3 regions of the Rhizobium sp. RSm-3 genome follow, and region 2 is predicted to be linked to each of the others. Evidence: riboswitches for the same ligand, from Rfam matches in the RefSeq annotation. Region 2 holds a riboswitch; each other region holds the start of a gene.
What was found. A riboswitch is a leader RNA that binds a small molecule or an ion and turns the genes downstream of it on or off. The one in region 2 is predicted to bind thiamine pyrophosphate.
Positions count from the first base shown of each region.

Region 1: linked by a shared signal. The riboswitch ahead of thiM (hydroxyethylthiazole kinase) and the one ahead of BBJ66_RS35725 (YkoF family thiamine/hydroxymethylpyrimidine-binding protein) in region 2 are both predicted to bind thiamine pyrophosphate.
Region 3: linked by a shared signal. The riboswitch ahead of thiC (phosphomethylpyrimidine synthase ThiC) and the one ahead of BBJ66_RS35725 (YkoF family thiamine/hydroxymethylpyrimidine-binding protein) in region 2 are both predicted to bind thiamine pyrophosphate.

Region 1 is NZ_MAWZ01000057.1:91,829-96,175, forward strand. Features, by position in the region: partial or broken gene BBJ66_RS27660 (GNAT family N-acetyltransferase) at 1-7, opposite strand, end outside; gene thiD (bifunctional hydroxymethylpyrimidine kinase/phosphomethylpyrimidine kinase) at 226-1,047, opposite strand; gene thiE (thiamine phosphate synthase) at 1,044-1,679, opposite strand; gene thiM (hydroxyethylthiazole kinase) at 1,676-2,479, opposite strand; TPP riboswitch at 2,529-2,625, opposite strand; gene BBJ66_RS27680 (hypothetical protein) at 2,657-3,040, opposite strand; gene BBJ66_RS27685 (hypothetical protein) at 3,514-3,834, shown strand; gene BBJ66_RS35930 (DUF596 domain-containing protein) at 4,108-4,278, shown strand.
Region 2 is NZ_MAWZ01000060.1:128,661-133,007, reverse strand. Features, by position in the region: gene BBJ66_RS32100 (ABC transporter substrate-binding protein) at 1-504, opposite strand, end outside; gene BBJ66_RS32095 (ABC transporter ATP-binding protein) at 569-1,381, opposite strand; gene BBJ66_RS32090 (ABC transporter permease) at 1,378-2,184, opposite strand; partial or broken gene BBJ66_RS35725 (YkoF family thiamine/hydroxymethylpyrimidine-binding protein) at 2,196-2,312, opposite strand; TPP riboswitch at 2,303-2,416, opposite strand; gene soxR (redox-sensitive transcriptional activator SoxR) at 2,692-3,156, shown strand; gene BBJ66_RS32080 (SDR family NAD(P)-dependent oxidoreductase) at 3,301-4,071, shown strand; gene BBJ66_RS32075 (ArsR/SmtB family transcription factor) at 4,175-4,347, shown strand, end outside.
Region 3 is NZ_MAWZ01000002.1:436,756-441,102, forward strand. Features, by position in the region: gene BBJ66_RS05230 (ABC transporter ATP-binding protein) at 1-693, shown strand, start outside; gene BBJ66_RS05235 (hypothetical protein) at 737-997, opposite strand; gene BBJ66_RS05240 (GNAT family N-acetyltransferase) at 1,059-1,505, opposite strand; TPP riboswitch at 1,643-1,774, shown strand; gene thiC (phosphomethylpyrimidine synthase ThiC) at 1,867-3,693, shown strand; gene thiO (glycine oxidase ThiO) at 3,695-4,347, shown strand, end outside.

The sequences.
Region 1 (4,347 bases), on a different contig from region 2:
CTGGCACCCTGTCACTCCTCCTAATATTCCGTTATTGCGGAATATATCCCTTTTTAATGACATAGATTTGGCCATGCGACCGGGCTTGTCAACAGGGATTCTGAAATGAGCCGCAGAGCCGGCCCTCGCGAGGGCCGGGTTTCAATGCAGGGTGGGTCCAAAATGCAAAAACGGCCCGGGGAGCCCGAGCCGTTTTGAATGAAGGCGTGCGGCGACGTGAGGCACTTATCCCGCCGCTTTCCAAAGCGCATGAAAATGCTGCACCGGGCCGTGTCCGGAGCCGACGCTGAGGCTGCCTGAAGCCGCAACCGCGCCGGCGAGGTAATCCTTGGCGATGGCGACGGCCTCTTCAGCCGAGGCACCCTTGGCAAGCTCGGCTGCCAGCGCGCTCGACAGCGTGCAGCCGGTGCCGTGGGTGTTCTTGGTCGGCACGCGCCGGGCTTCGAACCAGTGCAGACCATCGGCCGCGGCAAGCACGTCGGGGCTTTCCTCGCTGTCGAGATGACCGCCTTTGACCAGCACGGCGGCCGGGCCGAGCGCGCGCAGTTGCTCGGCCTGCGCCGCCATCTCGGCGCGGTTTGTCGCCACCGGCTGATGCAGCAGGGCGGCGGCCTCAGGCAGGTTCGGGGTCAGCAGCGTCGCGAGCGGCAGCAGCCGGCGGGTCAGCACGTCGACGGCTTCGGGTGCCAGCAAGGCGGCGCCGCCCTTGGCGATCATCACGGGATCGATGACGATGGGGATGCCGCGTCCCTCGGCCAGAGCTGCGGCGAGCGCTCCAGCAACGGCTTCGGCGATGCCGGCATTGGCGATCATGCCGATCTTGACGGCATCGACACGCACATCGGCAAAGACGGCGTTGATCTGATCGGCAACGAATGCAGCCGGCACCAGATGCACGCCGGTGACCCCTTGCGTGTTCTGCGCCGTCAGCGCGGTCAGCACCGCCATGCCGTAGACGCCGCGGGCGGAGAAGGCCTTGAGATCGGCCTGGATGCCGGCGCCGCCCGAGGGATCGGAACCGGCGATGGAGAGGACGTTGCGGATCATGGGCGGGCCTTTCGAATTTCAGCGGCGATGCGGCGCGTCGCCGCTTCCGGGTCGGGCGTGCCTGAGATGGCGGAGACGACGGCAAGCCCGCTCGCGCCTGCGGCAAAGACTTCGGCCACATGCTCCGCCTTGAGCCCGCCGATCGCAACCGAGGGCACCGGCGAAGCCGCCACCAGCTTGGCAAGACCGTCAAAGCCGATCGGCTGCTTGTGGTTGGCCTTGGTCGGTGTCGCAAACACCGGCCCGACGCCGGTATAGTCGACGACATCGGGATCGACGGCAGCGGCAAGCGCCGCGGTTTCGACCGACAGGCCGAGGATCATGTCGGAGCCGATCATCGCCCGCGCTGTCACCGCATCCATATCCTCCTGGCCGATATGCAACCCGTCGGCGCCGATGGCGATCGCCGCCTTGACATCGTCGTTGACGATGAGGAGCGCGCCGGTGCCATCAAGCGCCTGTTTCAAGGCGCGTCCGGTCTCGATCATCCCGGCCGTGCCGGCATGTTTGTCGCGCAGCTGCACCATCGTCGCGCCGCCGGCAACGGCAAGCCGCGCGGTCTCGACCATGCCGATCCCGGCGCAGAGATCGGGATCGAGGACGAGATAGAGCGAAAGGTCGAAAGTCTTCATGCCGCCGATACCCGTGCCCTGGCATCGAGCGTTTCGGCGTCGAGCGCGTTCAACGCGTCGAGGAAGCGCCAGGCAAAGGAGCCGGGACCGGCCGCACCCAGCGCTGCCTCCTCGCCGGCGATGGCGAACGTTGCAAGGGCGGCGACCGTCGCCCCGAACATATCCTCGGGCACCGTGGCGGCAAAGGCGCCGACGAGGCAGGTGAGCGAGCAGCCGAGCGCGGTAACCTGCGGCATCAAGGTCGATCCGCCTGTGATGCGCACAGCCCGCTGGCCGTCGGTGACGAAATCGACGGCACCGGTGACGGCGACGATCGCCTGTTGGCGCTCGGCCAGCCATCGCGCCGAACCTTCGGCCCGCTCGACCGGATCGCGGCTGTCGACGCCCTGGCCGCTGCTCTCGCCGCCGGCGAGCGCGATGATTTCGGAGGCGTTGCCGCGGATGATCGTGGGCTTGAGCGCCAGCAGACCGGCGACCGCATCGCGGCGGAACGCCGTGGCATAATGGGCGACCGGATCGAGCACCCAGGGTTTGCCGGCCGAGGTCGCCGCCTTTGCCGCCGCCTGCATGCCGTCGATCCATTGCGTCGACAGCGTGCCGATATTGACGGTCAGCGCGTTGGCGATGCCGGCGAATTCGCCGGCTTCCTCAGCCGCATGCACCATGGCCGGCGAGGCGCCGGCGGCCAGGAGAACATTGGCGGCGATGTTCATGGCGACGTAATTGGTGATGCACTGAACGAGCGGCGGCTTCTCGCGCATCGCCTTCAGCATGGCTCCTGGTGTGGTCCTGGTCTGCATATGTGGCCCCTTTCAGGCGGGGCGGGCACGGGGTAATTCGTGCGGCGAACCGCGACCCCGAGCGACTCCCTCCGCCGGCATTATCCGGTTCAGGTTCGAAGGGTGCTTCTCAGCCCGTCTGTCGACGAACGCCCCTGTCTCTCATCGCGCTCTTTTTCGCAGAGAACGGGGCGGATGTCATCTCGAAAATGACAGTGCTGCGACGGCGCAGCGCGTGAAGTCCGCGGCGGGCACGCTATCGTCCTCGACGGTCAGTCCGGGCTTTACGAAGGCCGAGAGCTTGCCGTCGATTCGGGTCTTGATCAGGTTTTCCCGAATGCCGCCCCGCAGATTCCGTCCCGGGCTGCGTCGGCCACTGCGGTTTCGCCATTCGGTTGTCCTTTCCTTTCCGAGAAGAATAGGAGCAGCAACCGCGGGTGTAAGGAATTTCTGAAATACATCTCCGTATTTCTGTGCGGGATCGGGAAAGATGCAGGCGTCTCGAAAGGTCTCTTGTTTAAAATGAGTGCAGCTCATCTTCCTCAGGCTTTCATGGATTTCCGCAGATCCAGAAATATTCATCCTATCCGTTTATGTGTCGTATTTTCAATGATAACGAGCAGATGACCAGCTTCGCGTAAGTTGCGCGTTGTGCTAGTACGGGTGAATTTGCGACGTTGGGCCGTGATATAAGGGCGGGGTTTGCTCGCGCTGGTTATGACAATGTTCAGACAATCCTTCAGGGGAGTGCTGTAACTGGCCGAAGCTACTCGACCGGTGAAGCGTTTGACGTCGGTCGGATTAGCGACTTTGACATTGCTGTAGTAAGCCCTGGGCTGTTACAGCGCGCGCAGTCTCTGGGGATTGGCCTTAGGAGTTCTGGCACAAGGACGGGACCGCTAAGTGGCCGTGATCTCGCAGCTCTCGGACTGAGTGACCTGGCAAGCAAGCTTAATGTGCAGACAGGACGTGAGGTTAATTTTATGATCTATGGCACATCGACCGCAGCGACGAACAGGTCTCCTGGTATATTCTTTCCGGAGTAATAATGTATTATGCCAAGCTTTATATTGTATGGAATACGAAAGAATTCACTTGCAGAAGCAAAGGCTGCAGTAGAATCGGTGTTTGGATTTTTCTTCACCGAGCGAGATAGTTTTTATCAGGCCGGGGTTTATTATGTCTTTGGCGCGGGAGGCGAAGAGCAATTCGTTTTAAAAAAGAATATTGATCCATTTGATGGCGATCCTGTAGAGCAGGATTTTGTCAGCTATCCCCTCCTTTTTTATATAAACTCCACGGATAGACCGTCAGAACTGATCGCACTAATGACTAACGTCGAAGACTTTGAATTGCTCCGCCAGGAGGTTTTTTAATCTGTCAGTTCCGTAGGCAGGGGTTTGAGCACCGCGCACTCCTGGATGCATCTTTGCTGAACATCTAGGTCACCCTCGGCACGCCCGGCTGGTCATGGCCAACGGCACGACGATCGTCAGTTCCGTCTAGGCGATCGGCGACGCCAACATCAAGGCCGGCGGCGCGCTGTTCAATGTCAATTCGGGGCTCAGTGGCGCCGTCCTTACGCCGCCGACCAACCCGCATTCGGCGGGCGTCGGCAAGCCGATCCCAGGACAGACCTTCCTCGGGAAATGGTGTTCGGAAGAGCGGAGACAAATTCATCCGGACCGAAGCTGACCGACGACTTTGATAAAGTGTCGGAGGATGCAAAGATTTTTGAGGAAAGTCTTTGGTTCTTTCGCGAGGAGTGCCCTGCTGGAGTCGTGTGGATAGCGGACGACGGCTCTGAGGAGTGGACTTGACGCCGAGCGCGACGAGCAGGGTCACGAAGCTTCTGTCCTAGATAAAATTATCTCGAATACTCGCCAGGA
Region 2 (4,347 bases):
GGTGCCGAGCGTGACGGTGTTGACCTCGCCTTTGCCGCCATCGTTGCGGATCATCGCGGAGACCAGTGCGCTCTCCCAGGTGCCGCCGAAGCCGCCATAGGTCTTGCCGTCGAGATCCTTGGGGCTCTTGATGTCGTCGCGTCCGCCCTTGAAGATCAGCCGCGCTGTTTCGGTCTGGACGACGCCGTAGACCATCTTCACGTCGCCGCCGGCGGCGCGCTGTGTGATGGCCTCGATCTCGCTGCTGATGCCGAAGTCGGCGACGCCGTTCGACACCAGCGTGCCGGCGCTGGTGTCGGTAAAGGGAAGAATTTCGACATCGAGGCCGGCGGCGGCATAGAAGCCCTTCGCCTTGGCGACATAGATGCCGATATGGTTGGTGTTGGGCGTCCAGTCGAGCGCGATGCGCGCCTTTGCGGGCGCTGACTGGGCGAAGGCGGGGCGGCCGGCAAGGCTTGCCGCGAGGGCGGCGAAGATCGTCTGGCGACGGGTGAGAAGCAGCATGGTGACCTCCTCAGGTCTCTGGAGCATGATGCCGAAAAGTGTGAGCAGTTTTCGGCATCATGCTCTAACTCTTTATATTGGCACAGGATTCAGATTTTAGACCGATCGGCCCAAAATCATCCTGTTCTAGCGGATGAAGCAGGGTTTGCAGGATTTCGGTTTCGATCGCCTGGGCCGCCGGCGAGCCGAGATCGGCAATGCTTCTCGGACGGGGCAGGGGAACGTGGAATTCGCGGATGATACGCGCCGGGCGGGCCGAAAGCACGTAGATACGGTCGGAGAGGAACACGGCCTCGCGGACGTCATGGGTGATCAGCAGCGCCGTCCAGCGGTGTTCGGTCCACATGCCCTGCAGCCATTCCTGGATCTGCGTGCGCGTCAGCGCGTCGAGCGCGCCGAACGGCTCGTCGAGCAGCAGCATGTCCTGGGTCTGGACGACGGTGCGCAACAGGGCGGCGCGCTGGCGCATGCCGCCGGATAATTCGGAGGGATAATGGTGTTCGAAACCGGCAAGGCCGAAGCGTTCGAATAGCGGCGCGACAGTGGCGCGCGCTGCCCGGCGGCTCATGCCCCGCACCTCGAGGCCAAGGGCGGCATTGTCGATGATCCGGCGCCAGGGCATCAGCGCATCGCGCTGCGGCATGAAGGCGAAGGAGTGCGGCGCCTCTTCCAGTGGCGCGCCGTTGAAAAGCACGGTGCCGGAATCGGGCCGAAGCGCCTGCGTCAGCAATCGGAGCACTGTCGATTTTCCGGAGCCGGACGGGCCGACGATCGAAACGAACTCGCCGCTTGCGACGCTGAGCGAAATATCGCCCAGCACCTTCATGCCGTCGAAGGATTTGGCGATATTCCGCAGCTCAACCATTGTATCGCTCATCGGCGCCGCTCCCCGGATGGTTGCCAGGGCATGACAAGGCGCTGGATCAAGAGCGTCAGGCCGAAGAGGCAGAGGGTGAGCACGGCGCTGACAACGACGGCGGCGAGCACCAGATCGGGACGGAAATTATTCTTGGCGTTGAGGATATAGATGCCGAGGCCGCGGGCGGCGCCGGCATATTCGGCAAAGATCGCGCCGACGACGGCATAGGTGATCGAGATCCGCAGGCCGGCGAAGAAATAGGGCAGCGCGGAGGGAAGCCGTGCCAGGCGGAAGATGCGCCAGCGGCTCGCTTTCATCGAGTTCAAAAGTTCGGCGATGTCGCGGTCGGTCGATTCATAGCCCTGCAGCAGGGCGACAAGCAGCGGGAAGAAGGTGACGAGCGCCACCAGCAGGATCTTCGGCAAGAGGCCGAAGCCAAACCAGAGGACGACAAGCGGCGCGATCGCCACCAGCGGCAGGGTCTGGCTGGCGATGAAGATCGGCAGCAATGCCCGGCGCATGAAAGGCATGAAATCCATGAGGATCGAAGCGGCGAAGGCGAAGGCAAGCGACAGCGCGAAACCGCCAAGCGTCGCGCCGAGCGTCGGCCAGGTGTTTGATATCAGCGCTTCGCGGTTCAGCCAGCCCTGGATGAGAATGCGCGAAGGCGCCGGCAGGATGGAAGGCTTGATGCCGGAAAGATCGACATAGACCTCCCATGCCGCCAGAAAGGCGAAGCCCGCGAGCAAGGCGGGCATTGCCCGATAGAGAGCGGCGCGGAGCGCTGCAAGACGCGAATGCGAAGGTCGTGGCAGTGTCATCAGCGTTTGATTTCGGTCTCGATGGGCAGCCGGTCGCTATCGGGATCGAGCGCCTTGACGGCATCGAGAATGATGCCGACGAGGTTGCCTGATATCGGATAGACTGACACTTCTGCGCTTGAGAACATCTGAACCTCGCTCCGCTGGCATTACCCAGATCAGCTTTGAAGGGTCCAGAGGCTTGCGCCTCACATCTCAGCCCCGGCGATACGGAGCTCCCCTGTATTTCGGCGGAAACTACCACCCGGGTTTTCTTCCCGCAACCGCAAAATTGCGAACCGGTCCGTCCAGTCGGAATGGATCTGATCTCAGGGAAACACCCGAGCGGAAGTCCCGCTCGGGTGTTCCTCGGTGGGCCCGTACCTGCCGGGAACGGGACCGCAGCTTGCTGCCTCAGGCGGCGATGTCGGCGTGCGCAAGGCGTCCGCGCTGGCGGGCGCCCGATCGGGCTTTACGATTGCAGGAGCAAGGGTTATAAAACCTCAACTAATATTGAGGTCAAGAGACATGGATCGGATTCCGGCAGCGCAGCCCGGCAAACTGCTGACGGTCGGTGAGGTGGCTGAGCGCAGCGGTCTTGCCGTTTCGGCGCTGCATTTCTACGAGACAAAGGGTTTGATCTCGAGCATCCGCTCCCGCGGCAACCAGCGGCGCTACGGGCGCGACGTACTTCGCCGCCTCGGCATCATTAAGGTGGCGCAGCGTGTCGGCATTCCGCTTGTGGAAATCCAGGCGGCGTTCCACTCGCTGCCGCAGGGGCGCACGCCGACGGCCGCGGACTGGCAGACGTTGTCGGCACGATGGAAGGACGATCTCGACGCGCGAATCGGCCAGCTCAGCCTGTTGCGCGACCGCCTGGCCGGCTGCATCGGCTGCGGCTGTCTGTCGATCGAAAGCTGTCCGCTGCGCAATCCCTGCGACCGGCTCGGCAAGGAAGGGCCGGGTGCGCGGCTGCTGCAGACCGAAAACTAGCCTTCGGGAGAGCCAAGTCTCTCCGGGAGAGCCAAGTCTTTCCGGGAGAGCCAAGTCTCTCCCGGAAAGATCGATGTCTGCCTTTCTTTCGGTCGCGGTGCTCATATGTTAAGGGCGAGTGACGCAACCGAGGAGGACGGCTTCGTGTTTCATCCAAGACTGTTTGAAAATCGCAATGTCGTCGTCACCGGCGCCGGCCGCGGCATCGGCCTGGAAGTCGCTCGGCAGTTTCTGGATTGCGGCGCGAAGGTCATCGTTCACACCGGGCGCAAGCCGGGGCGAGACCTGCCGGATTTCCTGCTGACGGCTGAATCGGAAAGACGGGCGCTGCTGCTGCATGCCGATTTCTCCGCCGCCGGCGGGGCGGCGCAATTTGCCGAAGATGTTCTCGCATTCTTCGACAAGGTGCATGTGCTCGTCAACAATGCCGGCACCATGCTCGGCCGTTTTCCGGCTGCGACGCTGACCGACGCGGAATATGAGGCGGTCATCCGGCTCAACCAGACATCGGTGGTGGCGCTGACGCGCGCCTTGCTGCCGGCATTGAAGGCGGCCGAGGGTGCTGCCGTCGTCAACACAGTTTCGATCTCGGCGCTGACCGGCGGCAGCCCCGGCTCCTCAATCTATTCGGCCTCGAAAGCCTTCGTTGCGACCTATTCGAAGGCGCTTGCCCGCGAGCTTGCCCCGGACGGCATCCGCGTCAACTGCGTCTCGCCGGGAACGATCGAGACGGATTTCCACGAGCGCTATTCCTCCAGGGAAAAACTGGAGCAGACCCGGAAATCCATCCCGTTGCAGCGGCTCGGCACGGCGGAGGATTGCGCTCCCGCCTATCTGTTCCTGGCAGCTCCCTTGCTGTCGGGATACATCACCGGCCAGGTGATCGAGATCAATGGCGGACAGCTTATCTGCTGATTTACTTGGACCTTTTTTGGCATTTCATCACTATTGACCAATTCGCTTGTGCGAATATGCTATTGTGCTGATCTACCACACCGCCTCCCTTCCGAGATATCGAATGCCGTTGCCTAAACCGGAGCCGGGGATGACCGGCCAGGACTTGCACATACTCGCTGGAAAAGCCCATGAAGCGAGCGATCTGCTGAAAGCTTTGGCGCATCACACCCGACTTCTGATCCTCTGCATACTGGCAAAACAGGAGCGGACGGTCGGGGAAATCGAAAATATTCT
Region 3 (4,347 bases), on a different contig from region 2:
TATCTCGACCGCTATCCGCGCCAGCTTTCGGGCGGCCAGCGCCAGCGCGTGGCGATGGGACGCGCCATCGTCCGATCGCCGCAGGTTTTCCTGTTCGACGAGCCCTTGTCGAACCTCGACGCCAAGCTGCGCGTGCAGATGCGCAAGGAGATCAAGGAACTGCACCAGCGACTGAGAACCACGACGATCTATGTCACCCACGATCAGGTCGAAGCGATGACCATGGCCGACAAGATCGTGGTCATGCAGGGCGGCAAGGTCGAACAGATCGGCACGCCGCTGGAACTCTACGATCGTCCCCGCAATACATTCGTGGCGGCCTTTATCGGCTCACCGTCGATGAATCTGCTGAAAGGCCGTTACAAGGCCGATGGTGCGATCTTCGTCACCGAGACCGGTGACGAGATCGCGCTCGGCTTTAACCCGCAGGCGTCCGACGGGCAGACCGTGCTTCTCGGCGTGCGGCCTGAACACCTTTCGCTCAGCCAAAGCGGCCTCGACACGACGGTCAGCGTCACCGAACCCACCGGCCATGAGACGATGGTCTTCCTGCGCTACGGGTCCGGCGAGCTTGTCGCGGTGCTTTCCGACCGTCACGACTTTGAGCCGGGCCAGGTCGCGACCATCGCCGCTCGGCCAGGGAAGCTTCATCTTTTCGATGCGGAATCCGGCAAGACATTGCGACCGGATTGAGCGGGCATCGCTTCAGAAGAGCCGCCGAACGTTTAGTGGCGGGTCAGTTCAATTTCAGCTCCAACATCAATTGTGCTGGAAGATCGATCGTTATTGTCGATCCGTCGGCTTTGGCAAAGGCCATTTCGCCCTCCTGCCATGCATCATATTGCATGTCGATCCGTATCCCGCCGCGCTCCAGGATAGCCCAGGAGAAATCGAGGCCGCCGCCCTTTCGGACGGACCAGCCGGCAGCCCCCAGCGTTTCGATGACCGCTCGCCAGCTTTCTTCCGATATGTCGGACAGACAAATCCGATCAGACATGCGCTCTTTCATCCCACAACGAGATAGGTTCAAAGTGGAATCGCGGTCACGGGGCCAACCGCTACGCACTCGATTTGGAGTAGAGTCCAAGGTTGCCGCCGATGGCGAATCCGCTGCGCTGATAAAATTGCGACAACGCCCCTTCCCGCTGTGAGATCAACCAGACGCTGTTGCATCCCTCGATCTTTGCCGTTTCGAAAACGGCCGACAGCAGCGCGGTCCCTATTCCAGTACCCTGCGCCTCAGGCAGGACCGAAAGCTCATCCAGATAAATGACCGGACCGGCATGGCGCCTCTGTCGTATGCCGAGCGCAATCCCCAGCACCTTGCCTCCGTCGATGGCCGCAAGGGCAATGGATTTGGGGGTATCAAGCACGTTGTTTACATTTTCAATGGCCGCTTCAAGCGACCAATTCTCGTTCCACGGAGGTCCCGCATAGGCACTGACCAGCACGCCGGCGGCGCCACTGAGATGTTCTCGCATAAGACGTTCAATCCGAAACGACATAATCCACCTGACGTTGAGTGAAATGACATGTGCCGCAGTTCGGCCAGTAACGCAACCGGGTTCCGAAACGCACGATATAAGCGGGACGGCAAAGCTCTTAAGCTTGACACGCTCACCGACGGCGCTTTACGACTATCCGCATTCACCAGGGGGGTCCCGGCAAGGGGCTGAGATACTGCTGGACAATACGGCTTTGCCGGTTGTGGCGCAGTGACCCGTTGAACCTGATCCAGTTCATACTGGCGTAGGGACGGTGCAAGCGCTCGAAGGCTTCGGATTCACGCGTGGAATCCATGCCGGCGTCTTTCCATCATTCCGGCTGATTGACTGGGTCTCCAACCACCACTTGGAGCCTCAAACCATGACCATTGCCGCAAAAATCCTCACCCCGACCGTCACCACCGGCCCGCTGCCCGCCTCGCGGAAGATCCATATTGCGGGAGATATCCACAGTAATATCCGCGTGCCGATGCGCGAAATCAGCGTTCACCCGACCGCCGGCGAGCCGCCTGTCATCGTCTATGATTCCTCAGGTCCCTACACGATCGAAGGTGCGGAGATCCGCATCGAGCAAGGCCTGCCGCCACTGCGCCGCGACTGGCTGCTGGCCCGCGGCGATATCGAAGCCTATGACGGCCGCCATGTCCGCCCCGAGGATAACGGCTTCGTCAGCGGCGACCGGCTGACGCCGGAATTCCCCGGACGGCGCCAGCCGCTGCGCGCCAAGGACGGCAAAGCCGTCACCCAGCTCGCCTATGCACGCGCCGGCATCATCACGCCGGAGATGGAGTTCATCGCCATTCGCGAGAATCTCGGCCGCAAGGCCAAGGCCGAAGCGCTGGTGCGCGACGGCGAGAGCTTCGGCGCCGATATTCCCGATCACGTCACGCCGGAATTCGTCCGCCGGGAAGTCGCCGCCGGTCGGGCGATCATCCCCGCCAACATCAACCACCCCGAAGCCGAGCCGATGATCATCGGTCGGAATTTTCTGGTGAAGATCAACGCCAATATCGGCAATTCCGCCGTCACCTCATCAATGGCCGAAGAAGTCGAGAAGATGGTCTGGGCCGCCCGCTGGGGCGCCGATACGGTCATGGATCTTTCGACCGGCCGCAACATCCACAATATCCGCGAATGGATCGTCCGCAATTCGCCACTGCCGATCGGCACGGTGCCGCTGTATCAGGCGCTGGAAAAGGTCGGCGGCATCGCCGAGGATCTTACCTGGGAAATTTATCGCGATACGCTGATCGAGCAAGCGGAACAGGGCGTCGACTATTTCACCATCCATGCCGGCGTGCGGCTGCATTACATCCCGCTCACCGTCAACCGCGTCACCGGCATCGTCTCGCGCGGCGGTTCGATTATGGCCAAGTGGTGTCTGCATCATCACCGCGAGAGCTTCCTTTACGAGCATTTCGAAGAGATCTGCGACATCTGCCGGGCCTATGACGTCTCCTTCTCGCTCGGAGACGGCCTGCGTCCGGGTTCGATTGCCGACGCCAACGACGCGGCACAGTTCGCAGAATTGGAAACGCTCGGCGAACTGACCAAGATCGCCTGGGCGAGGGGTTGCCAAGTGATGATCGAGGGCCCCGGCCACGTGCCGATGCACAAGATCAAGGAGAACATGGACAAGCAGCTCGCCGTCTGCGGCGAGGCGCCCTTCTACACGCTGGGACCGCTGACGACCGATATCGCGCCCGGCTACGACCATATCACCTCCGGCATCGGTGCGGCGATGATCGGCTGGTTCGGCACGGCTATGCTCTGCTACGTCACCCCGAAAGAGCATCTCGGCCTGCCCGACCGCAGCGACGTCAAGACCGGCGTCATCACCTATAAGATCGCCGCCCATGCCGCCGACCTCGCCAAGGGCCATCCGGCGGCGCGCCTTCGAGACGACGCGCTGTCGCGGGCGCGTTTCGAATTCCGCTGGGAAGACCAGTTCAACCTGTCGCTCGATCCCGAAACGGCCCGCTCCTTCCACGATGAGACGCTTCCGAAGGAAGCCCACAAGGTGGCGCATTTCTGTTCGATGTGCGGCCCGAAATTTTGCTCCATGCGCATATCGCATGACATCCGCGCCGAAGCGCAGAAGGAGGGGCTGGACGCGATGGCGGCGAAATACCGTGAGGGCGGCGATCTCTATATGCCGATCGAGACCTCCGCGCACGGGGCGGACTGACATGCGCGTGCTTGTCAAAGGGGCCGGCGTCGCCGGCCTCACCGTCGCCCGCGAGCTGCATGCCCGCGGTGCCGATGTCACGGTCTTCGACCCGCACCCGAACTTCGCTCGTGCGGCGTCCTGGCTCGCCGGCGGCATGCTGGCGCCCTGGTGCGAGCGGGAAAGCGCCGATGAGGCGGTGCTGACGGGCGGCCTCGATGCCGCCGATCGCTGGGAAGCGATCCTGCCGGGCAGCACCGTCCGCAACGGCACGCTCGTCGTCGCCTCGACGCGCGACCATGGCGAGCTGAAGCGATTTGCCGGCCGCACGACCGGTTATCAATGGGTTGACGAGAACGATATCGCCGCCCTTGAGCCCGCGCTCGCCACCCGTTTCAGGCACGGCCTGTTCTTCCCAGGTGAGGCGCATCTGGACCCGCGCCAGGCGCTGCGGGCGCTGAAAGAGCAACTGGCGGCAAACGGCGCCACCTTTACCGACGTAGCGCCGGACGATGACGATTTCTCCGATATCGTCGACTGCACAGGTGCTGCCCGCATCGGGCGAGAGCGCGACCTGCGCGGCGTGCGGGGCGAAATGCTCTATCTCCATACCGAAGAGGTCACGCTGGCCCGGCCCGTCCGCCTGCTGCATCCGCGTTTTCCCGTCTATATCGT